3 regions of the Pseudomonas sp. TE12508 genome follow, and region 3 is predicted to be linked to each of the others. Evidence: predicted binding sites of a transcription regulator. Region 3 holds the regulator's gene; each other region holds the start of a gene.

Region 1 (10,428 bases), on a different contig from region 3:
GCCCAGCAGCGATGACAGCAGGATGGTCAGTGGCAGGATCTGCCAGCCGCCCCAGGCGCCGAGCATCGCCAAGAGCTTGAAGTCACCGTAGCCGATGCCGTCCTTGCCGGTGATCAGCTTGAATAGCCAGAACACCGTCCACAACGCCATGTAGCCGGCCACCGCACCCCAGAGCGCGTCATGCAGTGACACGAAGAGCCCGAAACTGTTGACGATCAATCCCAGCCATATCAACGGCAGCACCAGCACATCCGGCAACAGCTGGTGTTCGGCGTCGATCAGGCTCATCGCCAACAGGCCCCAGCTCAGGACCAGCACCATGCAGGCCTGCCAGCCGAAACCGAAATGCCAGGCGACGAACGCTGACAGCACGCCGCAGGCCAGTTCGGTCAGCGGGTAACGTTTGCTGATCGGCGTCGCGCAGTTCGAGCATCGCCCGCGTAAAAACAGATAACTGAGCACGGGAATGTTTTCCCACGCTCGAATCCGATGGCCACAGTCGGGGCACTCGGAGTGAGGCAATATCAGGTTGTAAGCCGGGCCGGGGGCTTCGGGTGGCAAATCCAGGACGTCATGGGCTTGCAAGCGCCATTCACGCTCAAGCATTTTCGGCAGGCGCCAGACCACCACGTTGAGAAAACTGCCGATCAGCAAACCGATCACCCATGTGGTGATCACGAAGGCCAGTGAGTTGTGACTCAGAAATTCGTTCAAGGACATATCAGATCGCTGAGCCAAGTTGGAAGATGGGCAGGTACATTGCAACCACCAGGCCGCCGACGATAACCCCCAGCACCACCATGATGAAAGGCTCCATCAGACTGGTCAGGTTATCGACCATGTTATCCACCTCGTCCTCATAGAAGCTCGCGACCTTGTCGAGCATGTCATCCAGTGCGCCAGACTCTTCGCCAATGGCCGTCATCTGGATCGCCATGTTCGGAAATATACCGGAGGTGCGCATCGCAAAATTCAGCTGCATGCCGGTGGAAACATCCTGCCTGATGCGTAATACCGCTCGCTTGAACACGATGTTGCCGGTTGCGCCTGCCACTGAATCCAGGGCTTCGACCAGTGGCACGCCGGCGGCGAACGTCGTCGACAAGGTGCGGGCGTAACGGGCCACGGCGGACTTGTACATGAGCGCGCCAACCAACGGCAGTTTCAGCAGCCAGGTGTCCATTCGGTCCCGAAAGCCGGGGGACTTTTTAAAGGCATGGCGGATGCCGAAAACCAGCGCACCCAACAGGCCGAGCACCATCCACCACCAGGCCTGCAGGAACTCCGACAAGCCGATGACCATCACGGTGAATGCCGGCAGTTCGGCGCCGAACCCCGAGAACACCGACTCGAACTGCGGCACTACCTTGACCAGCAGAATCCCGGTCACAATGATCGCGACGAACACCACCGCCAGCGGGTAGGTCATGGCCTTCTTGATCTTGGCCTTGAGGCTTTCGCTCTTTTCCTTGTAGGTCGCCACCCGTTCCAGCAGGGTATCCAGAGCACCGGCCTGCTCGCCGGCATCCACCAGATTGCAGTACAGCTCATCGAAATACTGGGGCTTTTTGCGCAGGGCCGCGGCGAAGCTGTTACCGGCCGCGACTTCCTGTTTTACCTCGTCCACCAGTTTGCGCATGTTCGGGTTATCGAAGCCCTCGCCGATAATGTCGAACGATTGCAGCAACGGTACGCCGGCTTTCATCATGGTCGCCATCTGCCGGGTAAACAGGGCAATGTCCAGGGCCTTGATGCGTTTGCCGGCATTGAAAATGGACGCGGTTTTTTTCCGCACCTTGCCCGGGTTGATGCCTTGCTTGCGTAACTGGGCCTTGATCAGCGCGGGATTCTGGCCGGTCAATTCGCCGGTCATTTTTGTGCCTTTTTTGTCTGTGCCTTCCCAGGCATATACGCTGATTTTCGCTGCTTTGACCGCCATGTTCAGTCCTTGGTGACCCGGTTGATTTCTTCAAGGCTGGTGATGCCTTGCATGGCCTTGAGCAGGCCCGAAGTACGCAGGTCGTTGAAGCCGTCCTTACGCATCTGGATGTCGATTTCCAGTGAATTGCCTTCGGCCATGATCAGCCGTTGCAGTTCTGGGGTGTTCTTTACCACTTCATAAATCCCTACCCGCCCTTTGTAACCGCTGTTGCACTGATCGCAACCGACCGGTTCATAGATCGTGAATGAGCCGATGCGTTCCTCGGGAAAGCCTTCTTTGAGCAACGCCTCGCGGGGAATCTCGATGGGTTTTTTGCAATGACTGCACAATTTGCGCGCCAGGCGCTGGGCGATGATCAGGCTGACCGAGGTCGCGATGTTGAACCCCTGAATTCCCATGTTGTGCAGGCGGGTCAGGGTTTGCGCGGCGCTGTTGGTGTGCAGGGTGGAAAGCACCATGTGCCCGGTCTGGGCAGCCTTGATGGCGATTTCAGCGGTTTCGAGGTCGCGGATTTCGCCGACCATGATCACGTCCGGGTCCTGACGCAGAAACGAGCGCAGCGCCTGGGCGAAATCCAGTCCCTGCCTGGGATTGACGTTGACCTGGTTGATGCCTTCGATGTTGATTTCTACCGGGTCTTCGGCAGTGGAAATATTGATGTCGACGGTGTTGAGGATGTTCAGCCCGGTATAGAGCGACACGGTCTTGCCCGAGCCTGTGGGGCCGGTCACCAGGATCATTCCCTGTGGCTGCTTGAGCGCGGCCATGTACAGGTCTTTCTGGTCGGGCTCGTAGCCGAGGGCATCGATGCCCATTTGGGCACTGGACGGGTCGAGGATCCGGATTACCACTTTCTCGCCCCACAAGGTCGGCAGTGTGTTGACCCGGAAGTCGATGGACTTGCTTTTGGACAGCCGCATCTTGATTCGCCCGTCCTGGGGTTTGCGCCGCTCGGAGATGTCGAGACTGGCCATGATCTTCAGCCGCGAGGCAATGCGGTTGGCCAGTTGCGTCGGCGGCCTGGCGACCTCCCGCAGCATGCCATCGGTGCGCATGCGCACGCGGTAGATTTTTTCATAGGGCTCGAAATGCAGGTCGGAAGAACCGCTCTTGATCGCGTCGAGCAACATCTTGTGGACGAAGCGCACCACGGGGGCATCATCGGCATCTTGCCCTCCGAGGGCGTCCTGTTTCTGCTCATCGACCGACTCGATGTCCACCCCGTCGAGGTCGACATCGGCCATGTCTTCCAGGCCGGTGGAGTGGTTGTCGAAGAATTTTTCGATGGCGTCGCTGAGCTTGTCTTCCTCCACCAGAATGGCTTCGGTGCTCAGCCCGGTGCTGAACTGGATGTCGTTGATGGCCTGGTGATTGGTCGGATCGGAAATCCCCACGAACAGCTTGTTACCACGCCGCCAGAGGGGCAGGGCGTGGTGCTGGCGGATCAGCTTCTCACTGACCAGCCCTCGGGGTTGAGTGTCCTTGTCCAGGCAGTTGAGGTCCAGCAGGGCCATGCCGAAATGCTCCGAGGCCACCTCGGCGACCTGCCAGCTTTTCAGCAGTTTGTTTTGCACCAGATAGCTGACCAGCGAAATTCGATTGCGTTGGGCTTGTTGATACGCCTGTTGCGCACTTTGGTCAGTGATCAGTTCGGCCAGTACCAATTGCTTGGCCAGACCGCTAAGGGCGATGTCATTCATTGGGATACCGGACGCAGACAGTGAATGACTTATAGCCTAGTCAAGCAGTGGAACCAAACCAGCCGGGGTGAGGTGACAAAAAGTGTCAGATAGTGCGGATCCTTGGAGTAGGAAAGGTCTTTGCCGCGATCTCGCGCCCAGCAGGCAGGGGCGCACGCAACTTGGCATGACCTGTGCTGTGCCTTGTTCAGATCATGAGATTTCGACTCATGCATGGAGCCTGTCTATGAAAAATCAAAAAGGTTTTACTCTGATCGAGCTGCTGATCGTGGTGGCGATCATCGGGATTCTGGCGACGTTTGCGTTGCCGCAATATTCGAAGTACCAGGCGCGGGCGAAAGTGACCGCTGCTCTTGCAGAAATCTCGGCACTGAAAGTGCCTTTCGAAGACATTATCAACCAAGGTACTAATCCGACCCTCGCTCTGATCGGCGGTACGGCGACCACAGGTAATTGCACAATTACAGCATCGGGTACCGCCGCTGACGGCGCAGGTACTATCGGTTGCACGATCCTCAATGCTCCAGGACCGGTACTCAGCAAAACCATTACGCTAACACGCACACTCGCTGGTGGTTGGACGTGCGCCACCACGGCTGAACAGGAATATGCTCCTAAAGGCTGCACGGGTGCTGCCGCTGCTGGCTGATCCATTGTCATCCTGCCAATGCCCTGCTTCTCACGACGCGGGGCATTTTTTTGTTCGTCTTTTCCCCTGTTGTTCGAATTATCAAGAAACCCCCGACAATTCATGGCCTTAGGCCTGCGTTAAAACCCGCAAGTTGCATGTAGATAATTTATCAGTCATGCATTTTGCATGATTTCGGACATTGTCTTTTTATCTAACTTATTGATTTATAACTATTTATTTTTTATCTGACAGTTGGCACAGCGTTCGCACTATCTCCTGTAACCCTGCTGACAAGACACGCAGCAGACTTTCCAGAAATACAGGAGTTACTCGTATGAAGAAGTTCGCTATCGCTGCCGCTACTGCTACCGCGTTGACCCTGACCATGGCCAACGCTGCATTCGCACAGACCACCCAGGCGACTCAGGCACCCATGATGCTGGCCGCCGGTGAAGTCACTGAAGCGAAAGAGGATGTTTCCGATACCTGGATCACAACCAAAGTCAAAGCAGACCTGGTCACCGAAAAAGGCATCCCAGGCACCGACATCAAAGTCGAAACCAACAAAGGCGTTGTTTCCCTGTCTTCCATGACCGTTCTGACAGATGCTCAGAAAACAACCGCCGTGGCTATAGCCAAGAAAATCAAAGGCGTCAAAGCGGTGTCCGCTGACGGCCTGAAATCCGAGTAAGACAAGGCTTCTCGCCTGGACCGGGAGAAGGTGCGGTAGACGGGCCGAGTCATACGTCTGCCGCTACTTGAGAGTTCATGCGAAGGCCACAAGGACGTGGCCATTACAGGCCCTGGCATTCGTGTCGGGGCCTGTTCTATTGCGGGCTACGCAAAACAACTGTGGGAGCGAGCAAGCCCGCTCCCACATTGGTTTGTGGTGGATTCAATTACCACGCTTGCTGGTGATTCGAACCAACCTGTTTCCTTCAAAGCGCAGGTACTGGTACATCCCGCTGTTGGGCCCGTAGGTCCATTCCTCGACTTGAAATTCTTCCCGTCGATTGGCGCTGCGCTTGTAGCCCAGCAAGTCGCGGGCAACGGGCTCTCCGCATTTTTGCAGCACTTCGCTGGACCTGTCCCCGACGCTGATCAATTGACTGCCGCAACGCAAGGTATCGGCCGCCGCTGCCTGGCCGGCAACCAGCAACAGAGACAGGCTCAGAAGCCAATGTGCGCCCATCATTCGGCATCCAGATGCATGGGCGTGATAACGCGGCCATCGCTTTCTGCCTCGCCGAGGCTGGCGTCGATGAAGTACACGCGGTCATCGGCCAATTGCCCCTTGTCCACCAGATAATCCTTGATGCTGCTGGCCCGTTCTTGCCCCAGTTGACGCAACAGCACCTCGCTGGAACTCCAGAACGCGATCACGTCTTCCCGCATTTTTTTGCTGCGTTCTTCCTTGCCCAGATCCTTCCATTCGGCGGGCGGCTGGGTCTTGAGGCGTGTGCGGTAGATCCCTTCAAGCAGCGGGCCTTTCTCGTTGTCCGGTACGTCCAGCAACGAGGCTTGGGCCGGTACTTTGTCACCGCGACGCTGGAGCATTTTGTAGTAGTTGTACTGGTATTCCCGCTCCAGGCGTTGCTCGGCAATCAGCGGGCCGTCGCTGCTCTTGGCGGCGGTGCCTTCGATTTCCAGGCGCAGGGCCGGACGCTCCTTGAGCGCTTGGGACAGTTTGACCAGCGCCGCTTCGGCGTCTTTGCTCAAGTCACTGGAACCCGGTGCAAATGCCACGCTGCCCAAGTCTTCCGAACCACCGCCGCTGACCAGCCCGCCAATCATTTTGAATGGCGCTGCGGCGGCTTTCACGATCAGGTTGCGCAGGGTCTGCCAGATAATAGGCATGACACTGAACTGAGGGTTGTTCAGGTCGCCGCTCACCGGCAGTTCGATGGAAATCTTGCCGTCGACATCCTTGAGCAAGGCAATCGCCAGTTTCAGTGGCAGGCTCACCGCGTCCGGGCTGTCGACCTTTTCACCCAGTTGCAACTGCTCGACCACCACTTTGTTTTCGGCCAGGAGCTGGCCGTTGGTGATCTTGTAATGCAGGTCGAGATTGAGCCGGCCCTTGCGGATACGGTAACCGGCGAACTTGCCGGAGTAGGGCGTCAAAGTGGTCAATTCCACCCGTTTGAAACTGGTGGCGATGTCCAGGCTGGCCATCGGGTCGAACGGATTGACCGAACCCTTGATGGTCACCGGTGCATAGCGGTCGACCTTGCCTTTGATGTCGACGCTGGCCGGTTTTGCCTGGCGGCTGTCGATGGTGCCAATCTTCCCGTTGAGCTGTTGAACGGCGGTGGCGAAGTTCGGGGTCAGGCTGAAGTCGGCGAAGTTTGCCGAACCGTCATTGATGGCAATGCCGCCAATGTGGATGCCCAGCGGTTTTTCTTTTCCGGCTGCCGGTTTGGCCGCAGCGGTGGTTGTGGCGCCGGCGTCGGCCGGTTGCGGGATCAACAGGTCATCGACGTTGGTGGTGCGATCATCGTTGATCATGAAGCGTGCATAAGGCTGGAACAAGTTGACCTTGTCGATCGACAGGCTGTCGCCATGCTGATAGTTAAGGCCTTCGAGCACCAACTGTTGCCACTTGAGGAAGTCGCGGGTTTTCAGAGTGTCGAGGGTATGCAGTTGATCGACCTGGGCTTTGCCTGTGACGCTGAACGCCAGCGGTTCGGTGCTTTTCAGGTCGACCGCCAGATCACTGCCCAGCATTCCGCTGCGCAATTCGAGACGAATGAACGGGTTGATGTAGGACTGGGCGACGCGCAGGTCGATGTCCTTCGTCTGCACGTTCAGTTTGGCGCTGATCGGGGCCAGATTGACCACGCCGTCCGCGGTGATCTTGCCTTGCTTGCCCACGCCGGAGTCGAGCTTGAGGTTGAAAGGTGAGCCATTGAGGCTATCGAAATTTTGCAGGTCCAGGTTTAGCGGACCCAGCTCCAGCGCCACCGCCGGTTGTGCCTTGCGGTCGGCCAGGTGCACCTGATAATCGCGTAGCTGCACGTCTTTGAGCAGCACCTGCCAAGGCTTGCTCGGCGCGGTCGGTTCAGGCTTCGGCGAATCGGCCACTGCCGGCGCGCTGGCTGGCTCGGCATTGGCTTTGTTGGCCGCTTTGGACGGCTGACTGGCGAACAGTTTTTGCCAGTCGAGTTGCCCGTCGGCTTCGAGGGCGGCCCAGGTTTCCAGTTTTTTGCTACGTATCTTGCCGACCACCACTTGCTGTTTGGCCAGGTCTACGGTGGTTTCGCTGATGTCCAGCCGCTCGAGCTTCGCCAGCGGTCGACCGTCCGGCGTCTTGATGGCGAAAGGCGCGACACTGACGGCAACGTTACTTAGCAGCAGTTCGGTTTCCTTGGCCAGGTTGAGTTTGTAGTCGGTGCTGAGGCTGATGACGCCATCTTCGAGTGCAAGTGGCACAGCATCGCGCACATAGGGCCAGAAGGATTTCATCTTGCCGTCGGTGATTTTCAGCTTACCTTCGGAGGCGATCGGGATCAGGCTGAAATTACCGGTCCAGTCGATCTGTCCACCTGCCGGGCCGATGGCGACCAACGTCATGTCGGCGCTGTCTTCAGGCAGGGTGCTGAGGTTTTTCAGTTCGAAATCGAGTTTGTCATAGAGGAACTCGATGGGTTCGCTGGGCCGTGCATCCTCGAAATGTAAGGAGCCGCCGGCCAGTTTGATTCGCTCCACGCGCAGAGGGAATGGTTTGGCGTCCGGATCGACCGGGGTCGGTTCGCTGGCGGGGATTTTGAACAGGCCGAGCAGGTTGAGTTTGCCGTCTTTGCCGAAAAGGATTTCGGTCTTGGGTTTGTCCAGTTCGATATCGGACAAGTGCAGCGCCTTGGTCCAGAGGCTATCGATCTGCAGGTTGGCGTACAGACGTTCGAAGCCCACTTGCTCTTTGCCCGGCTCGCCGATGACCAGGCCCCAAAGGGTGACTTCAAGGCTGAACGGATTGAGTTCGATCCGCTGAATCGTGGCGGGCGTCGTGGCGTAGTTGGCCAATTGTTGGTTGGCGATTCGCAACGCGATGCCCGGCAAAATCAGAAATCCCAACAGGCTATAAAGAGCCAGGGCAGTCAACAAGGCGCCGATAGCGCGAATCAATCCTTTGGGCATGTGCGGCTTCATCTGTCGGAATCGGAGTGCCTTGGAGTATGGCATGCGTTTGCGGTTCCGAAGCAACCAGGCTTTATAGGATTTATCTGATTATCGGTGCGAATTTTCAGAGCTGCAGAATGAGCGTTTTCAGTGGCGGCTGCTGATCCAACGATGGGAAATCGCTGCCCGGTGTCAGCGCTGTCCACTCACGCACCGGGCGCCCGGCCTTCTCTGCGCAGCGCAAAACCTGCTCGCGCCAATCGTCCATGCTGACCTTCGCCAGGTTGTTGCAGCAGATCAGTACGCCATCGTCGGCGGTGGTCAGCAGCGCCGGTTTGAGCAGGCTCTGGTAGTCGCGCAACAGGTCGACCGTGCCGAAAGCACTCTTGGCCCAGGCCGGAGGATCAAGCAGTACCAAATCGTACTGACGCGGGTCCAGACGTTGATAGCTCGGCAGTTTCTGGCCGCGACGCTGGCTGATCGGCAGACCGGCCAATTGACGAATCGCCGGGAAATAATCGGACTGGATGAATTCCATCGTCGGCAATTGCGGGTTGAGCAGACCGTTCTCACGACCGACCGCCAGATTGCCTTCGGCAAAGTCCAGGTTACACACCTCGCTCGCACCACCCGCCGCGGCGCTGAGGCCGACGCCACAGGTGTAGGCAAACAGGTTCAGCACACTTTTGTTTTTGCTGTGCGCCTTGACCCAGCCGCGAGCGTTACGCAGATCGAGAAACAGCAACGGGTCCTGGCCGGCGTGGCGCCCGCGAACCCGGTAGTTCAGTCCCCATTCGTGACCGATCAGATCTTGCAGGGCGGCTTCGTCGGCGCGGTAGACGGTGTCTTCGCGGTCGATGCGCGAGTTGCCACGGGAGCGGTCGTTGTAGACCAGCAGGGTGTCGAGGCCCAACTGCTGATTGACGATCTCGTGCAGTTGCAGCAGAGCGTCACGCTCCAGCGCCTGATGAAAACTCTGCACCAACAGTTGCGGACCGTAGCGGTCGATGGTCAGGCCGCCGGCGCCTTCCTGGCTGCCGTGGAACAGGCGATAGCAATCGGTGCCTTGCTGATGCAGCTCGGCAAGCAGGTCCTGACGATGATCGAGGGCGGCGCGCAGCGCCTGATTCAAGGAAGACATGCTGGGCGCCTTGCAGGAGGGAATTGGGGCGCGGGAGTTTAACAGCTTGGACGATGAAGAACCTGTACCTGTAGGAGCGAGGCTTGCCCGCAAAAGCGGTGTGTCAGGCGACATTAATGTTGACTGTGCCGCCGTCTTCGCGGGCAAGCCTCGCTCCTACAGGGATGTGATGGCCAATGCACGGCATGGGCTCATTGGTTCAGCCGCTGATCGATCAGCCCTTGCACCACGCTCGGGTCGGCGAGGGTCGAGGTGTCGCCCAGGCTGTCCAGTTCATTGCAGGCGATCTTGCGCAGAATTCGCCGCATGATCTTGCCCGAGCGGGTTTTCGGCAGGGCCGGCGCCCACTGGATCAAGTCCGGTTTGGCGAAGCTGCCGATTTCCTTGCTGACATGCGCCAGTAATTGTTTCTTCAGTTCGTCGTTGGGTTCGGTGCCATTCATGGGTGTGACAAAGGCATAGATGCCCTGGCCTTTGACGTCGTGGGGGTAACCGACCACGGCGGCCTCAGCGATGCTGTCGTGCAGCACCAGGGCGCTTTCCACTTCGGCCGTGCCGATGCGGTGCCCGGAGACGTTGATCACGTCGTCGATGCGCCCGGTGATCCAGTAATCGCCGTCCTCGTCGCGACGTGCGCCGTCGCCGGTGAAGTAATAGCCGGGGTAGGGCTTGAAGTAGGTTTCGATCATCCGTTTCGGGTCGCCGTAGACGCTGCGGATCTGCGCCGGCCAGCTGGACTTGATGGCCAGTATGCCGCTGCCGGCGCCTTTGATTTCCTTGCCGTGTTCGTCGAGCAATACCGGTTGCACGCCGAACATCGGTTGGGTGGCGCAACCGGGTTTGATCCGTTGGGTGCTGACCAGCGGGCTGAGCATGATGCCGCCGGTTTCGGTCT
Region 2 (10,428 bases), on a different contig from region 3:
GAACACTGCAGCTAGCGAAGAAGAAACCGCACCGCAATTCTCCTTGCAGCGCATCTACGTACGCGACTTGTCCTTCGAAGCCCCGAAAAGCCCGGCGATCTTTCGCCAGCAGTGGGAGCCGAGTGTCGGTCTGGATCTGAACACCCGTCAGAAGGCTCTGGAAGGTGACTTCCACGAAGTCGTGCTGACTCTGTCGGTCACCGTGAAAAACGGTGAGGAAGTGGCGTTCATCGCTGAAGTGCAACAGGCCGGGATCTTCCTGATCAAGAACCTGGACGATGCTTCGATGAGCCACACCCTCGGTGCGTTCTGCCCGAATATCCTGTTCCCGTACGCTCGCGAAACCCTGGACAGCCTCGTGACCCGCGGTTCGTTCCCGGCCCTGATGCTGGCCCCGGTGAACTTCGACGCGCTGTACGCACAAGAACTGCAGCGCATGCAGGCGGCTGGCGAGACTCCAACCGTTCAGTAAGCGTTCGATGCAGTAACGAAAAAAGCGCCGTAACAGGCGCTTTTTTCTTGGGCGGGAGATGATCGTTCCCACGCTCTGCGTGGGAATGCAGCCCGTGACGCTCCGCGTCACACTGGTGCCAGGCTCGACGCCTGTGGTGCTGCTGGAACGCGGAGCGTCCCTTGAGGCATTCCCACGCAGAGCGTGGGAACGATCAGTCGCGGGGTTATTTGAACCCCAGCTGACGCCAGCCTTCGTAAACGGCGACGGCCACGGTGTTGGACAGGTTCAGGCTGCGACAGCCTTCGCGCATCGGCAGGCGCAAGCGTTGTTCGCTGGGCAGGGCATCGAGCACTTCGGCCGGCAAGCCGCGGCTTTCCGGGCCGAACAGGAAGGCATCGCCCTCGGCGAAGCTGGCGTCGTGAAAGGGCCGCGAGCCCTTGGTGGTAAAGGCGAACAGCCGGGGATGGCCGAGGCTTTCCAGACAGCTGGCGAGGTCTGCGTGGCGTTGCAGGGTGGCATACTCATGGTAATCGAGGCCGGCCCGGCGCAGACGCTTGTCGTCCATCTCGAAGCCCAGCGGTTCGATCAAATGCAGGTGGCAGCCACTGTTGGCGCACAGCCTGATAACGTTGCCGGTATTCGGCGGAATTTCTGGTTGGAAAAGGATGACGTGAAACATGCACGGCTCCGAAGGTAAAGATGACGGGCATTCTACGCCGCCAAAGGACCCTCGTTCGAAACTATTCCCAAGGGTGATGGCTTCGCTGGCGATTGTCGGGGTGATGGTGGGCCTGATGATCGGTCGCCTGACCGCGCCCGACCCCAGTGTTTTAGAGCAAGTCGAGGTGACGAACGATGGGCTGGTGGTGTGGTTCAACAACGAACCCAAAACCCACGGCGAGCTGGTCGACGGCAGCGTGGCGCTGTTGTTCGAGGCTGAAGGCAAGGCACAGAAAGGTCAGCTCAAGCTCAACGGCAAGGACGTGAACTGGCGAACGCGTTTGAGTGACGGGGGACTGTTGCTGACGGTGGTGGCGGCCCGGCCGCTGCAGGGCGAGTGGGCCGGTAGCGAGGTCGATGACCGCTGGCGGATGGAGATCCATCTCCGAGAGCAATAAAAGAGGGAATCCCCGGCCTGCCTGTACCAAGGTTCCCAAAACGGGAGGGTTCGCGCATTGCGGCGTGGGCCCGGTGTAAAGAGGGAATCCCCGGCCTGCCTGTACCAAGGTTCCCAAAACGGGAGGGCTCGCGCATTGCGGCGTGAGCCCGGTGTAAAGAGGGAATCCCCGGCCTGCCTGTACCAAGGACCCCAAAACGGGATGGGCTCGTCGCAATTGCGGTATGAGCCCGGTGTAAAGAGGGGAATCCCCGGCCTGCCTGTACCAAGGTCCCCGAAACTGGGTAGTGAATCGAATCACTGAATGGACTATTGCAGGGGGCGTGCCAGTTTTTAACAAGTTGCAACAGAAAGCCGCCCAGCAGCGCTGAAAGCCCCGTAATTCGGGGCTTTTGTATTTCTGCGATATGGTTTTTCTTGCAGATGGAGACGGGGTTTTGGATCGGTTGTCGTGCTCGATTGCGGTTCATGGTGCATTCAGTCGGTGCACTATGGCTCCAAAAGCATCGCGAGCAGGCTCGCTCCCACAGGGTTCAATGGTGTTCACAGAATAGTGAACACACTGAAAACCCACTGTGAGGATCGTTCCCACGCTCTGCGTGGGAATGCCTCAATGGACGCTCTGCGTCCGCTTCGGCAGGGACGCAGAGCGTCCCGGGCTGCATTCCCACGCAGAGCGTGGGAACGATCAAGGCTGCTTAACCCTCATCCCCTTCATCATCATCCCCACCATCAACCTTCATCCCCAATTCCTTGATCTTGCGCGTCAGGGTATTGCGGCCCCAACCCAGCAACACGGCGGCATCGCGGCGGCGGCCGGCGGTGTGTTTGAGGGCTGTTTCGATCATGATCCGCTCGAAGGCTGGCACGGCACTGTCCAGAAGACTCGACTGACCGCGAGCCAACGCCTGATCAGCCCATTGACGCAGTGCTTGCTCCCAATTGGTCACCGGTGCCGAATCCTGCGGCAGGCTCAGCAGCTCTGGCGGCAGATCGCTGATGTGCACTTCGCGACCCGAAGCCATCACCGTGATCCAGCGGCAGGTGTTCTCCAGCTGACGCACGTTGCCTGGCCACGGCAGATTCTTCAGGTATTCCTCGGTTTCGCTTTTCAGCAGCTTCGGTTCCACCGCCAGTTCTTGCGCGGCGCGGCTGAGGAAGTGCTTGGCCAGGGTCGGGATGTCTTCGCGACGGTCCGACAGTCGTGGAATGTGGATGCGGATTACGTTGAGGCGGTGGAACAAGTCCTCACGGAATTTTCCGGCATGCACCAGGGTTTCCAGATTCTGGTGAGTCGCGGCGATGATGCGCACGTCGACCTTCACCGGCACATGACCGCCGACACGGTAGAACTCGCCGTCCGCCAATACCCGCAGCAAGCGCGTCTGAGTGTCCGCTGGCATGTCGCCGATTTCATCGAGGAACAGCGTGCCGCCGTCAGCCTGTTCAAAACGCCCGCGACGCAAGTTGGCCGCGCCGGTAAAGGCGCCTTTTTCATGGCCGAACAGCTCGGACTCCATCAGATCCTTGGGGATCGCCGCCATGTTCAGCGCAATGAACGGCGAGGCCGCCCGTGGGCTGTGACGGTGCAGGGCGTGGGCCACCAGTTCTTTACCGGTACCGGATTCGCCATTGATCAGCACGGTGATGTTGGAGTGACTCAAGCGCCCGATGGCGCGAAACACTTCCTGCATCGCCGGCGCTTCGCCGATGATTTCTGGCGTACGGGTCAGGGCGACCGGGACTTCCAGGCCTTGCTGTTCCTGAGCGTGCTGGTTCGCGCGTTTGACCAGCGACACCGCTTCGTCGACATCGAACGGCTTGGGCAGGTATTCAAACGCGCCGCCCTGATAGGACGCGACAGCGCTGTCCAGATCGGAGTGAGCGGTCATGATGATGACCGGCAGCCGAGGGTGTTGTTCGCGAATCCGCGCCAGAAGGTCCAGACCGCTGGCACCCGGCATGCGAATGTCGGAGATGATCACGTCCGGCTGCTGGCGCGCCAGGCGGCTCATCACGCCGTCGGCGCTGTCGAAGCTTTGCGTGGTCATGCCTTCCTGCTGCAAGGCTTTTTCCAGGACCCAACGGATAGAACGGTCGTCATCGACGATCCACACGGTTTCACTACGGCTCATGTCGATGTGGCTCCTTGTTCCAGTGGCAGAAAGATCGAGAACGTGGTGTGGCCTGGATGGCTTTCACATTCGATCAGGCCCTGGTGCTGGCTGATGATGTTCTGGGTAATGGCCAGGCCCAGCCCGGTACCGTCCGGGCGACCGCTGACCATGGGAAAAAAGATGGTTTCCTGCAGCTCGGCGGGGATCCCCGGGCCGTTGTCGATGATTTCGATCTTGGTCACCAGGCGGTGGCGCACGTGGCCGATGGTGAACTGGCGCATGGCGCGGGTACGCAAGCTGATGCGGCCAAGGCGCAGCTCGTTCTGGCTGCTGATAGCCTGCATCGCGTTTCGCACGATGTTCAGGACGGCCTGAATCATCTGTTCGCGATCGATCAACACATCCGGAATGCTTGGGTCGTAGTCACGCACCAAAGTGATGCATCCCTGACTTTCGGCCTCTACCAGCTGACCTACGCGTTCCAGCACTTCATGGACATTGCACATGGCCAGTGACGGCAGTTTGTTGGAGCCGAGCATGCGATCCACCAGATTGCGCAGGCGATCGGCTTCTTCAATGATGACGTTGGTGTAATCGCGCAGGCTCTCTTCCGGCAATTCACGGGCGAGCAATTGAGCCGCGCCACGAATCCCGCCGAGCGGGTTTTTGATTTCATGGGCGAGGCCGCGTACCAGCATCTTGCTGGTCTCCTGCTTCGACAGCTGCGCCTCTTCCTTGGTGATCCGCAACAAGCGGTCACGCGGGTGAACCTCCAGCAACAGCAGCGTATTGCCATTGCTCAGGATCGGTGTCACGGCGTAGTCGACGGTCAGGGTCTGGCCGGTGAGGGCGGTGAGCATCGCTTCGCGCTTGGTGAACGGGTGCGCCTGCTCGACTGCCTGGCGCAGGGAGTTCAGCGCTTCGGTGGATTCGGTGAACAACTCACTGATGAACTGCCCATGGCTACGCTGGCCGCTGATGGCCAGCAGCATCTCCGCCGCCGGGTTCATGTACTCAAGGCGCAGTTCGGCGTCGAGCAGAATGGTTGCGGTGGTCAGGTTGTCGAGTAGCAAGCGGTGTAGTGCGTCGCTAATGGTCATCAGGACCTCTTTTGGAGCAGGGCATGCGCATGAATAACGCGCCGATACGAGGAAAATGCAAAAACCAAACCAAGGCTCCGAAAAGAAGCGTTTAGAGCCTGAAACAGGCGTTTGACGCTCATTTGCGTGGCGTTCTGCCAGCTTTTGCGAGTACTTTCGAACCAAAATGGGTTGGGGTGTGAGTACTGTGCACTCTATTGCACCAATATAGTGCGCAAACCTGAACGAAGTAAAAGAAGCAGAAGAGCCCGGGCCAAGCTGCAGAACTGTGGCGAAGAAATTTGAGCGACGAGAATTCTGTGGGGGAGAGGCTTGCCCGCGAAGAATGCACCGCGGTTTTTCAGGTATTACGCGTCATCGTTCTTCGCGGGCAAGCCACGCTCCCACAGGTTCTATGTCTTAACTGGCCGGCGTTAGCGCTAAAAGAAGCTCTTTTCTTCTTCGGGTTTGTCTTTGAGGGGGCATTCCGGCCGTTGGCCGTAGTCGGTAAGGACGCAGGGTTTGACCTGACGTTTCTGCGCGAGGGAAATGCGCTGCATGTGGAAGGGTTGATTGGCCGTGCGTTCGACGGTGCGGCCCTGTTCGTCGAGGATTTCCACCGACAGGTTATGGCTGCCGCGGTCAATGTTGCTCAGGGCGAACACCGGGCTCGGGCCGGGCTCGGCGGTGGGTTGGCCATCCAGCAGCAGGCGATAGCGATGGCCCTGTTGCAGGCCGGGTTCGCTGGTAACGCTGACGATCAATTCACCGGCAGTGCTACGGATCGTGGCATCCGGGTCCGGCACCAGCACACGAAGCATGTCGTAATGAAACAGTGGTTTGGCTTTCGTGGCCGTCATTGGCGCGGTGCTGCTCGGGTTGGCCGACATCCGATTGCTGGTCGCCAGTGGTACACGCTTGGCATTACGGGTGCCTGGCTGATCGGTGAAGACCCGATTGCCCTGGGCGTCGATGTAGGTGAAAACCTCGGCCATTGCTGGCAGGCTGATCAGGCATGCGACCAACAGCCAGCACCTCAAGGCTTATGCACCCGTTGTACGGTGAAGGTCACGGTGGGGCTCTGCTGCACCACGTTTTGCCCATCGATCACCTGAACCGCGAGGCGGTGTTCGCCACGGTCGATGTTCACCAGTTGCAGGATCGGGACGTTGCTCGGTTGGCCGTAGGGTTGATCGTCCAGTAACAGCCGCAACCGATGAGAGCCTTGCAGGCGCGGCTGGATCAATACGCTGACCGTGAACGTGCCGTTATTGGCGCGCAAGGCTTCTTCGGTGGGCAAGCCGGTCAGCTCCAGCACCTGATAGGCGCTGTTGGGCTGTTCGCGGCTACTGGCTTGCGCAGGCGCTACAGGCTCGCTCGGAGGTTGACGCTCGACGCTGTTGAGCGGTGGCAGCTCCACGGGGTGAGCCTTTACGCCATCGGGCGGTTGATTGCTGTACGCAGTGTTGCCGTTGGCGTCGGTGTACTTGTAGATCTGCGCGGCGGCGGGCAGGGCGATCAGCACAAGCAGGCATAACAACAATGAGCGCATTGCAGGCTTCCATTGGCCGTTGGGCAAGTGTCCGGCCCTGTTCCGTTCATGGCGACTAAGCGCTGAGCATAGAGCACTTCAGCGCACATCGGCAGGTCGGCTCAGCGGTTGGCGCTGCACAACTCGGCGGTGGCGCGTACCTGGGCAAGCTCGCGCAATGGCGCGTGGGCGCCGGTTTTATTGGCCTTGGCCAGCCAGGACGGGCACTGCGGGTCGTTGCGATAAGGGCTGAAATCGGCCAGTTGTTGCAGCAGGCGTTTTTGTAACCGGTCAAGTTGTGGGCGGATCTGCCCGATGAGATCGGGGCGAGGATCATTGGGCGCCTTGCCTTGGGCATGCCAGTCAGACAGGTGCGCGTATTGCACCAGTTTGTTGGCCTCGATCTGTGCCGAGAAGAACTGTTCGACGGCTTCGTTGCTCAGTTTATAGGCTGGTGCCAGGGCGACGGCGCCGGCAATCACCTCGCGCTCGCGCTGCCGGTCTTCGACAGGTTTGCCGCTGTCCCATTTGCTCAGCGCGACCTGATCGGCAATCGCCAGGCGTTCTTCGATGGTGCCAAGCAACGGGGCGAGGGCGGCAGGTGCCGGGCTGGCAAAAGCGCTGTTGGCCAGCAGGGCGGTGAGCAGGGCAAGGCATGGACGTAGGCGCATGGGGCATCTCGGCTTTATCGGATGAAAGTCATGATGCACGCAACCGGGTATCCGATGACAGACGGTCGCCCACAAAAAAAGGCCTCCCGAAGGAGGCCTCTCTTTTGTCACGCCGCGTAGCGCGGCGCTACCGGATCAGCAGCTGTAGTACAGCTCATATTCCAGTGGGTGTACGAAGGTACGAACCTTGATTTCTTCTTCGCTTTTCAGGGCGATGTAAGCGTCGATGAAATCGTCGCTGAAAACGCCGCCTTTGGTCAGGAACGCACGACCTTTGTCCAGCTCTTCCAGGGCTTCTTTCAGGCTGCCGCAAACTTGTGGGATCTCTTTCGCCTCTTCAGGCGGCAGGTCGTACAGGTTTTTGTCAGCTGCGTCGCCAGGGTGGATCTTGTTCTGGATGCCGTCCAGGCCAGCCATCAACAGTGCAGCGAAGCCCAGGTACGGGTTAGCTGCCGGATCCGGGAAGCGAGCTTCGATACGGCGAGCGCGAGGGCTGGACACGTAAGGAATACGGATCGAAGCCGAACGGTTGCGAGCCGAGTAAGCCAGCATCACTGGCGCTTCGAAACCTGGGACCAGACGCTTGTAGGAGTTGGTCGACGGGTTGGTGAAGCCGTTCAGAGCCTTACCGTGCTTGATGATGCCGCCGATGAAGTACAGAGCGGTATCGGACAGGCCGGCATAGCCTTCGCCAGCGAAGGTGTTCTTGCCATCTTTGGCGATGGACAGGTGAACGTGCATACCCGAACCGTTGTCGCCGTACAGAGGCTTAGGCATGAAGGTCGCGGTGCGGCCGTATGCATCAGCAACGTTGTGTACGCAGTACTTCAGGGTTTGAACTTCGTCAGCCTTGGCAACCAGGGTGTTGAACTTCACGCCGATTTCGTTCTGACCGGCAGTCGCCACTTCGTGGTGGTGAACTTCGATGACCAGGCCCATTTCTTCCATGGCGTTGCACATGGAGGTACGGATTTCGTGGTCGTGGTCGAACGGCGGAACAGGGAAGTAGCCGCCTTTGACGCCTGGACGGTGGCCTTTGTTGCCGCCTTCCACGTCCTGGTCGGACATCCACGAACCTTGTTCGGAGAAGATTTTGAACATCGAACCGGAGATGTCGGACTTGAACTTCACTTCGTCGAAGATGAAGAATTCAGGCTCTGGACCCACGAATACGGTGTCACCGATACCGGTCGACTTCAGGTATTCCTCGGCACGCTTGGCGATCGCACGTGGGTCACGGTCGTAGCCTTGCATGGTCGAAGGCTCGATCACGTCGCAAACCAGGATCAGGGTTGGCTCTTCGGTGAACGGGTCGAGAACGGCAGTGCTGTCGTCCGGCATCAGAATCATGTCGGAGGCTTCGATGCCTTTCCAGCCAGCGATGGAGGAACCGTCGAACATTTTGCCTTCTTCGAAGAAAGCTTCATCCAGCCCATCGCGAGCCGGCATGGTCACGTGGTGCTGAGTGCCTTTGGTGTCCGTGAAGCGCAGATCAATCCACTTGACGTCATGATCTTTGATGAGTTGAACCGACTTCGACATAGTGTCCTCCGGGTGGCTTCGGGCTTAGTAGTGGATGCCCTTAGAATGTGGGTGATGCCGGCGCGAATACTCTGCCAAGGCAACCTGCCTCACAAGGGAGCAAATTGCATGCCAGTGCCCCACCATGGGTTTTTTGCCCCAATATCACGCTTATAAAGGTGCAAAGCCTCGAAAAGCGCCAAACCTCGCCCTGTAATGTAGCGTCGAATTCCATAAATGACCTGTTTTGGTGCGCGCAAAACCTTCTGCACATTAACTGGTTAAACCTTGAGCAATTTCCGCTATAATCCGCGCCCCCCTTTTTCGGCTGGCCCAGCGCGCGCTGTTTTCATGAAACTAATCGTAAAAGTCTTCCCCGAGATCACCATCAAGAGCCGCCCGGTACGGATGCGTTTCATCCGCCAGTTGGCCAAAAACATCCGTACCGTGCTCCGCGATCTGGACCCGGCTGTGGTGGTCAACGGTGTGTGGGACAATCTCGAGTTGGAAACCCGCGTCAGCGAGCCGAAAGCCCTGAAGGAGATGACCGAGCGCCTGAGCTGCATGCCGGGTATCGCGCATTTCCTGCAGGTCGATGAATACCCGTTGGGCGACTTCGACGACATCGTCGCCAAGTGCAAACAGCATTTTGGTGACGCCCTGGCCGGGAAGATTTTTTCGGTGCGCTGCAAGCGTGCCGGCAAGCACGAATTCAGCTCCATGGACGTCGAGAAATACGTCGGCAGCCAACTGCGTCGTCAGTGCGGCGCCGCCGGAATCTCGCTCAAAGAGCCTGAAATCGAAGTTCGCATCGAAATTCGCGACAAACGGTTGTTCGTGATCCACAGCCAGCACAACAGCATCGGCGGTTATCCGCTGGGTGCCCTGGAACAGACGCTTGTACTGATGTCCGGTGGCTTCGATTCCACCGTCGCCGCCTACCAGATCATGCGCCGCGGGCTGATGAGCCATTTCTGCTTCTTCAATCTGGGCGGGCGAGCCCACGAACTGGGCGTCATGGAAGTCGCGCACTTCATCTGGAAGAAGTACGGCAGCTCCCAACGCGTGTTATTTGTCAGTGTGCCGTTCGAGGAAGTACTGGGAGAAATTCTCGGGAAAGTCGATAACAGTCATATGGGTGTAGTTTTGAAGCGTATGATGTTGCGCGCTGCTTCCCGTATTGCCGATCGGCTGGAGATCGAAGCGCTGGTCACCGGCGAAGCGATTTCCCAGGTATCGAGCCAGACGTTGCCGAACCTGTCCGTGATCGACTGCGTGACCGACAAGCTGGTCTTGCGCCCGCTGATCGCCAGTCACAAGCAGGACATCATCGACCTGGCCAACGAAATCGGTACTGCCGATTTCGCCAAGCACATGCCGGAATACTGCGGGGTCATCTCGGTGAACCCAAAGACCCACGCCAAGCGTCCGCGCGTGGAGCATGAAGAGAAAGAATTCGACATGGCGGTACTTGAGCGTGCGCTCGAGAACGCCAAACTGGTGCCGATCGATCGCGTAATCGACGAATTGGGCCAGGATTTGCAGATCGAAGAAGTCAGCGAAGCTCTGGCGGGCCAGATCATCATCGACATCCGTCACCCGGATGCCGCTGAAGACGAGCCGCTGGAACTCGCTGGCATTGAGGTGCAGACGATGCCGTTTTATGCATTGAACGCTCGTTTCAAGGAACTGGACCCTACTCGCCAGTACCTGCTGTATTGCGACAAAGGCGTGATGAGTCGCCTGCATGCCCACCATTTGCTCAGTGAGGGGCATGCCAATGTGCGCGTTTATCGACCGAGCTAAGTGCCCGGGGCTGTTTGCCTGTGGCCTGCGTCACCGGCCCCCCGACGCCGCCGTCAAGCTGTAACGGCTTTGCCGGACTCTACTGTAAATCGCTGCCAAGACTTGTCAGCACACCGAATCCTCTGATCGAGA
Region 3 (10,428 bases):
GCTCGCCTTCGGTATTCAGGTGAATTGTGGTGCCTTTGCCAGCGGCCAGCATCATCATGGCCATGATGCTTTTGCCGTCGATCATTGATTCCGGTGTACGGCCAACCCTGATCTGGCAAGGATACTGACCCGCTACCCCAACGAATTTTGCAGACGCGCGGGCATGCAGGCCCAGCTTGTTGATGATTTCGATTTCCAGAGCAGGCATCGCGATGTGAATCCTTTAGCTGAGGTCGCGGTGGCGGACCTGGACGTTCTTCAGGGTTTTTTGCAGGACCTGACCCAGACGTTCGGTCAGGTAGACAGAGCGGTGATGCCCGCCAGTGCAGCCAATGGCAATGGTGACATAGGCGCGATTGCTGGCGGCAAAGCGGGGTAGCCACTTGAGCAAGTATGAGGAAATGTCCTGGAACATCTCTTCTACGTCCGGCTGTGCCGCCAGGTACTCGGCCACCGGTTGATCGAGCCCGGACTGTGCCCGTAGCTCCGGCTTCCAGTAAGGGTTGGGCAGGCAGCGCACGTCGAACACCAGATCGGCGTCCACCGGCATGCCACGCTTGAACCCGAAAGATTCCACCAGGAACGCAGTGCCGGGCTCCGGCTGATTCAGCAGGCGCAGCTTGATGGTATCGCGTAGCTGATACAGGTTCAGATTGGTGGTGTTGACCTTGAGGTCAGCCAGATCGGCGATAGGCCCCAGCAGATTGGTTTCATCCTGGATCGCCTCCGCCAGCGAACGATTGGCGCTGCTCAACGGGTGACGACGGCGAGTTTCCGAAAAGCGCTTGAGCAAGGTTTCTTCGTCAGCGTCCAGATACAGCACATCGCACTGGATATGCCGGCTGCGGACCTCCTCCAGCAATTCGGGGAACCGTGACAGGTGGCTTGGCAAGTTGCGTGCATCGATGGACACGGCCACCAGCGGTTGTGCCAGTTCGGTGTGAATCAGCGCGCGTTCGGCCAGTTCCGGCAGCAAGCCGGCAGGCAGGTTGTCGATGCAGTAGTAGCCGTTGTCCTCGAGCACATCGAGGGCGGTACTTTTACCTGAGCCGGAGCGGCCACTGACGATGATCAGGCGCATGATTAGTGACCGTTCTGCTCGTCCAGGACAACCTGATACAAGGCTTGGTTGCTCGGGGCGCTGCGCAGTTTTTCACGCACTTCCTTGCGATCCAGCATGCTGGCAATCTGGCGCAGCAATTCCAGGTGTGCATCGGTGGCGGCTTCCGGGACCAGCAGCACAAACAGCAGGTCAACCGGGGCACCGTCGATGGCATCGAAATCGATAGGGGCTTCCAGGTGCAGCAGCGCACTGATTGGCGAGGTGCAGCCTTTGAGCCGGCAGTGGGGGATGGCGATGCCGTTGCCGAAACCGGTAGAACCGAGTTTCTCACGGGCAATCAAGGCCTCGAAGACGTCCTGCATTTCCAGATCCGGTACTTCGCGGTGGATAAGGTTGGCAATTTGCTCGAGGGCTTTCTTTTTACTGCCACCCGGCGCGTTCACTTGGGAACGGCCGGGGGTCAGGATGGTTTCTAGTCGGATCATGGATTGGGGGTGTTAACGACCGGTCGCGCCCTGGAGGAGGCTCTGGGTCTTTTCCTTATGCTTTTTAAGTTGGCGATCCAGCTTGTCGGTCAGCAGGTCGATGGCGGCATACATGTCCGTATGCTCGGCATTGGCGACCACTTCTCCGCCGGGAATATGCAGCGTGGCTTCGATCTTCTGCAGCAGTTTTTCGACGTTCATCGTGACTTGCACATTAGTGATCTTGTCGAAATGCCTCTCTAATCGGTCGAGTTTTTCGCCGATGTAGGTGCGCAGGGGTTCGGTCACTTCCAGTTGGTGTCCACTGATGTTGACTTGCATACAGCTTCTCCTTCGTTGCCAGTGCATAAAGCGGCAGGCAGAAATGCCTGCCACTGGAACGCTGTGGCGAGCCCGGCGGCTACATCAACCGCTTCCGTTCGCTGGAAGGCGCGATCCCCAGGGATTCGCGGTACTTGGCGACGGTGCGACGGGCTACCTGAATGCCTTGTGCCTCCAGTAAACCAGCGATCTTGCTGTCACTCAACGGCTTTTTCTGATTTTCCGCGGCAACCAGTTTTTTGATGATCGCGCGGATCGCCGTGGACGAGCATTCACCGCCTTCAGAGGTACTGACGTGGCTGGAAAAAAAGTATTTCAGTTCATAGATGCCCCGTGGGGTATGCATGAATTTTTGCGTGGTCACCCGTGAAATCGTCGATTCATGCATGCCGACTGCTTCGGCAATGTCATGCAGCACCAACGGCTTCATGGCTTCGTCACCGTATTCGAGAAAGCCGCGTTGATGCTCGACGATCTGGGTGGCGACTTTCATCAGGGTTTCATTGCGGCTTTGCAGGCTCTTGATGAACCAGCGAGCCTCCTGCAGCTGATTACGCATGAAGGTGTTGTCAGCGCTGGTATCGGCGCGGCGCACGAAACCGGCATATTGGGCATTGACCCGCAGGCGTGGCACCGATTCCTGGTTCAGCTCCACCAGCCAGCGCTCGTTGTCCTTGCGCACGATCACGTCGGGAACGACGTATTCGGCTTCGGTGGACTCGATTTGTGAGCCCGGGCGTGGATTGAGGCTCTGGACCAATTCGATGACCTGGCGCAGCTCATCTTCCTTGAGCTTCATGCGGCGCATCAGCTGGCTGTAATCGCGGCTGCCGAGCAGGTCGATGTAATCGGTGACCAGGCGCTTGGCTTCGGCCAGCCAAGGGGTCTTGGCGGACAACTGGCGCAGTTGCAGTAGCAGGCATTCACCGAGGTTGCGGGCGCCGATGCCAGCGGGTTCGAATTGCTGGATGCGGTGCAGGACGGCTTCGATTTCGTCCAGTTCGATGTCCAGCTCCGGGTCGAACGCTTCGAGGATTTCCTCGAGGGTTTCGTCCAGGTAGCCCTGATTGTTGATGCAGTCGATCAAGGTCACGGCGATCAGGCGATCGGTGTCGGACATCGGTGCCAGGTTCAGTTGCCAGAGCAAATGGCTTTGCAGGCTTTCACCGACCGATGTGCGGGTGGTGAAATCCCACTCGTCGTCATCGTTGCTCGGCAGGCTGCTGGCGCTGGTCTGGTAGACATCCTCCCAGGCTGTGTCGACGGGCAATTCGTTGGGGATGCGCTCGTTCCAGTCGCCTTCCTCAAGGTTGTCCACCGTCGGGGCGGTTTCCTGGTAGGAGGGTTCCTGAATGTCGGCGTTGGGTTTCTGTTCGGCGCTATCGGCCAAGGGGTCGGCGTTATCGAAGTCGTCGCCTTCTTCCTGGCGTTCGAGCATCGGATTGGACTCCAGAGCCTCCTGGATTTCCTGTTGCAGGTCCAGGGTCGACAATTGGAGCAGGCGGATGGCCTGTTGCAGCTGCGGTGTCATCGTCAGCTGCTGGCCCATTCTCAAGACTAGCGATGGTTTCATGGCAGGGGCTTAACACCTTATTCGCCGGCGCACATGCGCCATCCACTACAGGGCGCCGAAGCGCCAAACATAAGCAAATTATATGCCCGAAACTGAAGTGTTTGCCTAGAGCGCTGTAACAATAAAAAGTTATTGATTTTTTATTGAAGCGAGCGCTCCCTCGGCGACCCGGGCACCTCAGGTGCTTACAGGCGGAACTCGTGGCCCAGATACACTTCCTTGACCAGTTCATTGGCGAGGATGGTGGCGGAGTCACCTTCAGCAATCAGTTGGCCATCGTTGACGATGTAGGCGGTTTCGCAGATATCCAGGGTCTCACGAACGTTGTGGTCCGTGATCAACACGCCAATGCCTTTAGCCTTGAGGTGATGGATGATCTGCTTGATGTCGCCCACCGAAATCGGGTCCACGCCGGCGAAGGGTTCGTCGAGGAGGATGAATTTCGGGTTTGTAGCCAGTGCCCGGGCAATTTCCACACGGCGGCGTTCACCACCGGACAGGCTCATGCCGAGATTGTCGCGGATGTGATGGATGTGAAATTCCTGCAGCAGGCTTTCCAGCTCTTGGCGACGACCGGCCTGATCGAGCTCCTTACGGGTCTCGAGGATGGCCATGATGTTGTCGGCCACCGACAGTTTGCGGAAGATCGACGCTTCTTGCGGAAGATAGCCGATGCCCGCCTTCGCACGACCGTGCATCGGCTGGTGGCTGACGTCCAGGTCGTCGATCAGTACGCGGCCTTGATCGGCCTGTACCAGGCCGACAATCATATAGAAACAGGTGGTTTTACCGGCGCCGTTAGGGCCAAGCAGGCCGACGATCTGACCGCTGTCGATGGACAGGCTGACGTCGCGCACGACCTGACGGCTCTTGTAGCTCTTGGCCAGATGCTGAGCTTTCAGAGTTGCCATTACTGGGCCTTTTGCTCGTCGGTTTTCTTCTTCGGCTGGATCACCATGTCGATGCGAGGGCGTGCCTCGGTGACCTTGTTACCCGTGGCGCGACCGGCGCTCGCAAGCTTTTTGACCGTGTCGTAGACGATTTTCTCGCCTTGGGTGACGTTGTTGTCCTTATCGATGACCTTGGCGCGATCGATCAGCACTACGCGGTTTTGCGAGGCGTGGTACTGGATAGTTACGCCGTAGCCCTGGACCGGCTTGGTATCGCCCGCCGTTTGCAGTTGCTCGAAGTAGGCGAGGTTGCCCACCGAAGTTACCACGTCGATGTCGCCGGCCGGGGTGCGGGTGATGGTCACGGTATTGCCGGTGACCTTCATCGAGCCTTGGGTGATGATTACATCGCCCTTATAGGTGGCAACGCCGTTCTTGTCGTCCAGTTGGGCATCGTCGGCCTGAATGCGGATAGGCTGCTCTTGATCGTTCGGCAGAGCCCAGGCGCTCACGCTTCCCAGTGCTGCGCCCAGACTGAGCAAAATAGGGAGGGTTTTAACGAGCCTCATACTGTCCTCTTACGTTCGATAGCAGGTGTATCCTGCTTTCTTTCAAGTACGCTTTCATTCCGTTGCCTGTCGATACACCGCCGGCGCCGTCGATTCTAACGGGTTGATCGGTCTGCGCATATTGCTGCTGCGGGAACACTGTCATACGGGTGGTGGTAATCAGGGTTTTGCGGTTTTTTTCGTCGAAACGCGTGATACGTACCGAGTCAATCAGCTCGACCTGAGTGCCGTCCGGGTTGACTTCGCCGCGCTCGCTCTGGACGTGCCAGGGGAATTCGGTGCCACGGAACATGTTCAGGTCCGGATTGGTCAGCAACGTCACCTCGCTCGCTTTGACGTGTTCGACCTTGTCCGACGTCATCTCGTATTGCAGTTTGCCGTCGGGCAGGTACTGCACGCTGTGGGCGTTGATGGCGTAATAGTCGATCGCGGTTTCATCGACCTTCACCACCGGCTTGTCGAGGAAACGCTCAGGGCTGATGTTCCAGTAGCCGACCGCTGCAAAAATCGCGGCGATGCAACCGAACACCAGGATGTTACGAATTTTCTTGCTCAGCATGATGGGCTCACAGGTACGCGGCGTTGGCCGCATCGAGGCGGCCCTGGGCGCGCAGGATCAATTCGCAGAATTCGCGAGCGGCCCCCTCGCCACCGCGGGCCTGGGTGATGCCGTGGGCGTGTTCGCGCACGAAACTGGCGGCGCTGGCCACCGCCATGCCAAGGCCTACGCGGCGAATCACCGGCAGGTCCGGCAGGTCGTCGCCCAGGTAGGCCACTTGTTCATAGCTCAGGTTGAGCTGGCCAAGAAGTTCGTCGAGCACCACCAGTTTGTCTTCGCGACCCTGGTAGAGGTGCGGAATGCCGAGGTTCTTCGCGCGCCGTTCAACCACCGGGGTCTTGCGGCCGCTGATGATAGCGGTCTGCACGCCGGCGGCCATCAACATCTTGATGCCTTGGCCGTCGAGGGTGTTGAACGTCTTGAATTCGCTACCGTCTTCGAGGAAGTACAGGCGCCCGTCGGTCAGCACACCATCGACGTCGAACACCGCCAGTTTGATCTGTTTGCCGCGTTGCAGCAGGTCCGTGCTCATTACATTACTCCCGCACGCAGCAAATCGTGCATGTTCAAGGCGCCGACCGGACGGTCTTCGCTGTCGACCACTACCAGTGCGTTGATCTTGTGGTCTTCCATGATTTTCAGGGCCTCGGCGGCGAGCATCTCGGCGCGGGCGGTCTTGCCGTGGGCGGTCATCACTTCATCAATGGTCGTGCTGTGGATATCGATGGTGCGGTCCAGCGTGCGACGCAGGTCGCCGTCGGTGAAGATCCCGGCGAGTTTTCCATCCGTACTCAGTACAACGGTCATGCCCAATCCCTTACGGGTCATTTCCATCAAGGCATCCTTGAGCAGCGTACCGCACATCACTTGCGGCAATTCGGTGCCGGCATGCATGACGTTTTCCACTTTCAGCAACAAGCGGCGGCCAAGGGCGCCGCCCGGGTGGGAAAAGGCGAAATCTTCGGCGGTAAAGCCGCGAGCTTCAAGCAAGGCAACGGCGAGAGCATCACCCATGACCAGTGCCGCGGTGGTCGACGAGGTAGGTGCCAGATTCAGCGGGCAGGCTTCGTGTTCGACGCTTACATTGAGGTTGACTTCCGCCGCCTTGGCCAGCGGCGACTCGGGGTTGCCGGTCAGGCTGATCATTTGAATGCCCTGGCGTTTGATCAGCGGCAGCAAGGTGACGATCTCGTTGGTGGAGCCGGAGTTCGACAGCGCCAGAATGATGTCATCACGGGTGATCATGCCCATGTCGCCATGGCTGGCCTCGGCCGGATGCACGAAGAACGCTGTGGTGCCGGTGCTGGCCAGGGTGGCGGCAATCTTGTTGCCGATGTGCCCCGATTTGCCCATGCCGACCACGACTACGCGGCCTTTGCTGGCCAGAATCATCTCGCACGCACGTACGAAATCCGCATTGATATGGGGTAGCAAGCCTTGTACGGCTTCCAGTTCCAAACGGATGGTGCGTTGTGCGGATTGAATCAGGTCGCTGGATTGGTTCATGTCGGAAATCGAATAGCCTGATGAAAAGGCGGCGATTATAGCGGTAATGATCAAAACCCTCACGCTAGTTCGTCGCGGTTTGTCATTCCTTGTTACCGAATCCTCTCTAAATGGATGATTTCGGGCAGTCATGTTGCTGAACATGCCCGGCTTGGGCCTTGGGCGCTTGAGCTTTGCAGTGATATAGTTCGCCGCCAGTTCGGCCTGCCCGGGGAGGTATGTGCTTTCGCCAGAAAGCCAGGCGTCCGAGTGAGAGGCTGCATCGCAAGGAGTTTAGATGAGTGCCGATAACGCCTACGCGGTCGAGCTGAAGGGACTGACCTTCAAGCGCGGTACGCGCAGCATTTTCAATAACATCGATATCCGCATCCCGCGCGGCAAGGTTACCGGCATCATGGGACCTTCCGGGTGTGGCAAGACCACGCTGTTGCGGCTGATCGGCGCACAATTGCGCCCCACCAGCGGCGAAGTCTGGGTCAATGGCCAGAACCTGCCAACACTGTCGCGCAACGATCTGTTCGATGCGCGCAAGCACATGGGTGTGCTGTTTCAGAGCGGTGCATTGTTTACCGACCTTGATGTGTTCGAGAACGTCGCTTTTCCGCTACGTGTTCATACAGCGCTGCCGGAAGAAATGATCCGCGACATTGTCCTGCTCAAATTGCAGGCTGTTGGCTTGCGTGGCGCCATCGACCTGATGCCTGACGAATTGTCCGGCGGCATGAAACGTCGCGTCGCGCTGGCCCGGGCAATTGCTCTCGATCCGCGAATCCTGATGTACGACGAGCCTTTCGTCGGCCAGGACCCGATCGCCATGGGCGTGCTGGTGCGCTTGATCCGCCTGCTCAACGATGCGCTGAACATCACCAGCATTGTGGTTTCCCACGACCTGGCCGAGACCGCGAGCATCGCCGACCACCTCATCGTGGTGGGCGACGGGCAAGTGTTGGGGCAAGGCACGCCCAAGGATCTGATGAAATCGGATGAGCCACGTATTCGTCAATTCTTGACTGGCGAACCCGACGGCCCGGTCGCATACCACTTTCCAGCGCCGGATTACCGCGCAGATCTTCTGGGGAAGCGTTGATGCGCAAGATCACACTAATAGAAAGGGTGCGCCGTTTCGGTCATGCCGGCATCGATGTGATGGCGGTGTTCGGGCGTTCGGCGTTGTTCCTGTTCCATGCCTTGCTCGGTCGTGGCGGCATCGGCGGCGGTTTCGGCTTGCTGGTCAAGCAACTGCATTCGGTGGGCGTGATGTCCCTGGTGATCATCGTGGTCTCCGGGGTGTTCATCGGCATGGTGCTAGCCCTGCAGGGGTTCAATATTCTGTCCAGCTACGGTTCGGAACAGGCCGTCGGGCAGATGGTCGCGTTGACGCTGCTGCGTGAACTGGGGCCGGTGGTCACGGCCTTGCTGTTCGCCGGGCGCGCTGGGTCGGCGCTGACCGCCGAAATCGGCAACATGAAGTCCACCGAGCAATTGTCCAGCCTGGAAATGATCGGGGTCGACCCGCTCAAGTACATCATTGCCCCGCGCCTGTGGGCCGGTTTCATTTCCTTGCCGGTGCTGACGACGATTTTCAGCGTGGTGGGTATCTGGGGCGGTTCGTGGGTGGCCGTCGACTGGCTGGGTGTCTATGAAGGCTCCTACTGGTCGAACATGCAGAACAGCGTGACGTTTGTCGACGATGTGCTCAACGGTATTATCAAAAGCATCGTTTTTGCCTTCGTCGTGACCTGGATCGCCGTATTCCAAGGCTATGACTGCGAGCCCACTTCCGAGGGGATCAGTCGTGCCACTACCAAGACCGTGGTGTATGCCTCTTTGGCTGTACTTGGCCTGGACTTTATCTTGACCGCCTTGATGTTTGGAGATTTCTGATGCAAAACCGCACCCTGGAAATCGGTGTCGGCCTTTTCTTGCTGGCTGGCATCCTGGCTTTGCTGTTGCTTGCGCTGCGGGTCAGTGGCCTGGCTCCGACGGCGAGCACCGATACTTATAAACTTTATGCGTATTTCGACAATATCGCCGGTTTGACGGTCAGAGCTAAAGTGACCATGGCCGGTGTCACCATCGGCAAAGTCACCGCAATCGATCTGGATCGCGACAGCTTCACCGGTCGGGTGACCATGCAACTGGAAAAGCGCGTAGATAATCTGCCGACTGACTCCACTGCATCTATCCTGACCGCTGGCCTGTTGGGTGAGAAATACATCGGTATCAGCGTGGGCGGGGAAGAAACCCTGCTCAAGGAAGGGGGAACCATCCACGACACGCAGTCGTCGCTGGTGCTCGAGGACCTGATCGGTAAATTCCTGCTCAATACCGTTAGCAAAGACGCCAAATGAGGAGCTTTTGAATGATCTCTATCTTGCGACGTGGCCTGTTGGTAATACTCGCGGCTTTGCCGTTGATGGCTAACGCCGCGGCGGCGCCTTCCGCGCACGATCTGGTACAGGACACCACCACCCGGTTGTTGGCGGATCTTGCCGCCAACAAAGAAAAGTACAAACAGGACCCGCAGGACTTTTATACGGCGCTGAACACCATCGTCGGGCCTGTGGTGGATGCCGAAGGCATTTCCAAGAGCATCATGACGGTCAAGTATTCACGCAAGGCCACGCCCGAGCAGATGCAGAAGTTTGTCGAGAACTTCAAAAAAGGCCTGTTCCAGTTCTATGGCAATGCTTTGCTTGAGTACGACAACCAGGGCATCGTCGTCGATCCTGCCAAGGATGAGTCAGGCGACCGTACCAGCGTTGGCATGACGGTCAAGAGTAGCAGCGGCGCGATCTATCCTGTGTCTTATACACTTGAGAAGATCAACGGCGAGTGGAAGCTGCGCAACGTGATCATCAACGGCATCAACATTGGCAAGCTGTTCCGCGATCAGTTCGCTGATGCGATGCAGCGCAATGGCAACGACCTGGACAAGACCATCAACGGTTGGGCCGGGGAAGTCGCCAAAGCCAAGGAAGTCACCGAGAAATCCGCCGAGAAGCAAACCCAATGAGTGAGTCGGTCATTCGCATGAGCGAAACCGGCGAGCTGCTGCTCAGTGGCGTGCTGGATTACCGCACAGGCCCGAACCTGCGCAAGCAGGGGCAGGCGCTGATCAAGTCCAGTAACGCGGCTGCGCTGGTGGTTGATTGCTCAGCGGTGGAGAAGTCCAGCAGCGTCGGCTTGTCGCTGTTGCTGTGCTTCATGCGCGATGCCCAGGCGGCCGGCAAGGCCCTGAGCATTCGCGCGATGCCCGACGATATGCGTGAAATCGCTCAGGTCAGCGAATTGACCGAGCTGTTGGCGCACCCCTGAACCGCATCTATAAAGAAGCCCCCCGTCAGAGTCCTGTGAATGCGGGGTTCGCAGGCGCGGGGCTTTTTTGTATGATGTCCGACCCGCGCGCACAGGGCGCCGATTGAGGTTGAGCATGCAGGCCGTAGAAGTGAAGAGCTTCCT

Evidence for each region. The regulator sigma-54, encoded in region 3, starts transcription at its own class of promoters, with help from an activator protein. The targets are predictions, from matches to a motif close to ANTGGCATNNANNTTGCTNT.
Region 1: the regulator sigma-54 is predicted to act here: its motif matches at 3,803-3,822, upstream of ACZ9IM_RS22980 (pilin).
Region 2: the regulator sigma-54 is predicted to act here: its motif matches at 8,608-8,627, upstream of glnA (glutamate--ammonia ligase).

Annotation. Positions count from the first base shown of each region.
Region 1 covers NZ_JBWCCN010000017.1:142,115-152,542, forward strand. Annotated here, with positions in the region: gene ACZ9IM_RS22965 (prepilin peptidase) at 1-720, opposite strand, end outside; gene ACZ9IM_RS22970 (type II secretion system F family protein) at 722-1,939, opposite strand; gene pilB (type IV-A pilus assembly ATPase PilB) at 1,942-3,642, opposite strand; gene ACZ9IM_RS22980 (pilin) at 3,869-4,291, shown strand; gene ACZ9IM_RS22985 (BON domain-containing protein) at 4,608-4,964, shown strand; gene ACZ9IM_RS22990 (DUF2845 domain-containing protein) at 5,169-5,465, opposite strand; gene ACZ9IM_RS22995 (DUF748 domain-containing protein) at 5,465-8,455, opposite strand; gene ACZ9IM_RS23000 (class I SAM-dependent rRNA methyltransferase) at 8,517-9,533, opposite strand; gene acs (acetate--CoA ligase) at 9,725-10,428, opposite strand, start outside.
Region 2 covers NZ_JBWCCN010000001.1:223,887-234,314, forward strand. Annotated here, with positions in the region: gene secB (protein-export chaperone SecB) at 1-472, shown strand, start outside; gene ACZ9IM_RS00995 (tRNA (cytidine(34)-2'-O)-methyltransferase) at 678-1,133, opposite strand; gene ACZ9IM_RS01000 (hypothetical protein) at 1,132-1,572, shown strand; gene ntrC (nitrogen regulation protein NR(I)) at 2,270-3,706, opposite strand; gene glnL (nitrogen regulation protein NR(II)) at 3,703-4,788, opposite strand; gene ACZ9IM_RS01015 (DUF4124 domain-containing protein) at 5,208-5,807, opposite strand; gene ACZ9IM_RS01020 (DUF4124 domain-containing protein) at 5,804-6,319, opposite strand; gene ACZ9IM_RS01025 (chorismate mutase) at 6,421-6,969, opposite strand; gene glnA (glutamate--ammonia ligase) at 7,105-8,511, opposite strand; gene thiI (tRNA uracil 4-sulfurtransferase ThiI) at 8,842-10,296, shown strand.
Region 3 covers NZ_JBWCCN010000005.1:124,179-134,606, reverse strand. Annotated here, with positions in the region: gene ACZ9IM_RS08575 (HPr family phosphocarrier protein) at 1-208, opposite strand, end outside; gene rapZ (RNase adapter RapZ) at 224-1,081, opposite strand; gene ptsN (PTS IIA-like nitrogen regulatory protein PtsN) at 1,084-1,548, opposite strand; gene hpf (ribosome hibernation-promoting factor, HPF/YfiA family) at 1,561-1,869, opposite strand; gene ACZ9IM_RS08555 (RNA polymerase factor sigma-54) at 1,949-3,442, opposite strand; gene lptB (LPS export ABC transporter ATP-binding protein) at 3,628-4,353, opposite strand; gene lptA (lipopolysaccharide transport periplasmic protein LptA) at 4,353-4,901, opposite strand; gene lptC (LPS export ABC transporter periplasmic protein LptC) at 4,888-5,460, opposite strand; gene ACZ9IM_RS08535 (KdsC family phosphatase) at 5,468-5,992, opposite strand; gene ACZ9IM_RS08530 (KpsF/GutQ family sugar-phosphate isomerase) at 5,992-6,966, opposite strand; gene ACZ9IM_RS08525 (ATP-binding cassette domain-containing protein) at 7,244-8,053, shown strand; gene mlaE (lipid asymmetry maintenance ABC transporter permease subunit MlaE) at 8,053-8,850, shown strand; gene mlaD (outer membrane lipid asymmetry maintenance protein MlaD) at 8,850-9,317, shown strand; gene ACZ9IM_RS08510 (MlaC/ttg2D family ABC transporter substrate-binding protein) at 9,329-9,982, shown strand; gene ACZ9IM_RS08505 (STAS domain-containing protein) at 9,979-10,284, shown strand; gene ACZ9IM_RS08500 (BolA family protein) at 10,400-10,428, shown strand, end outside.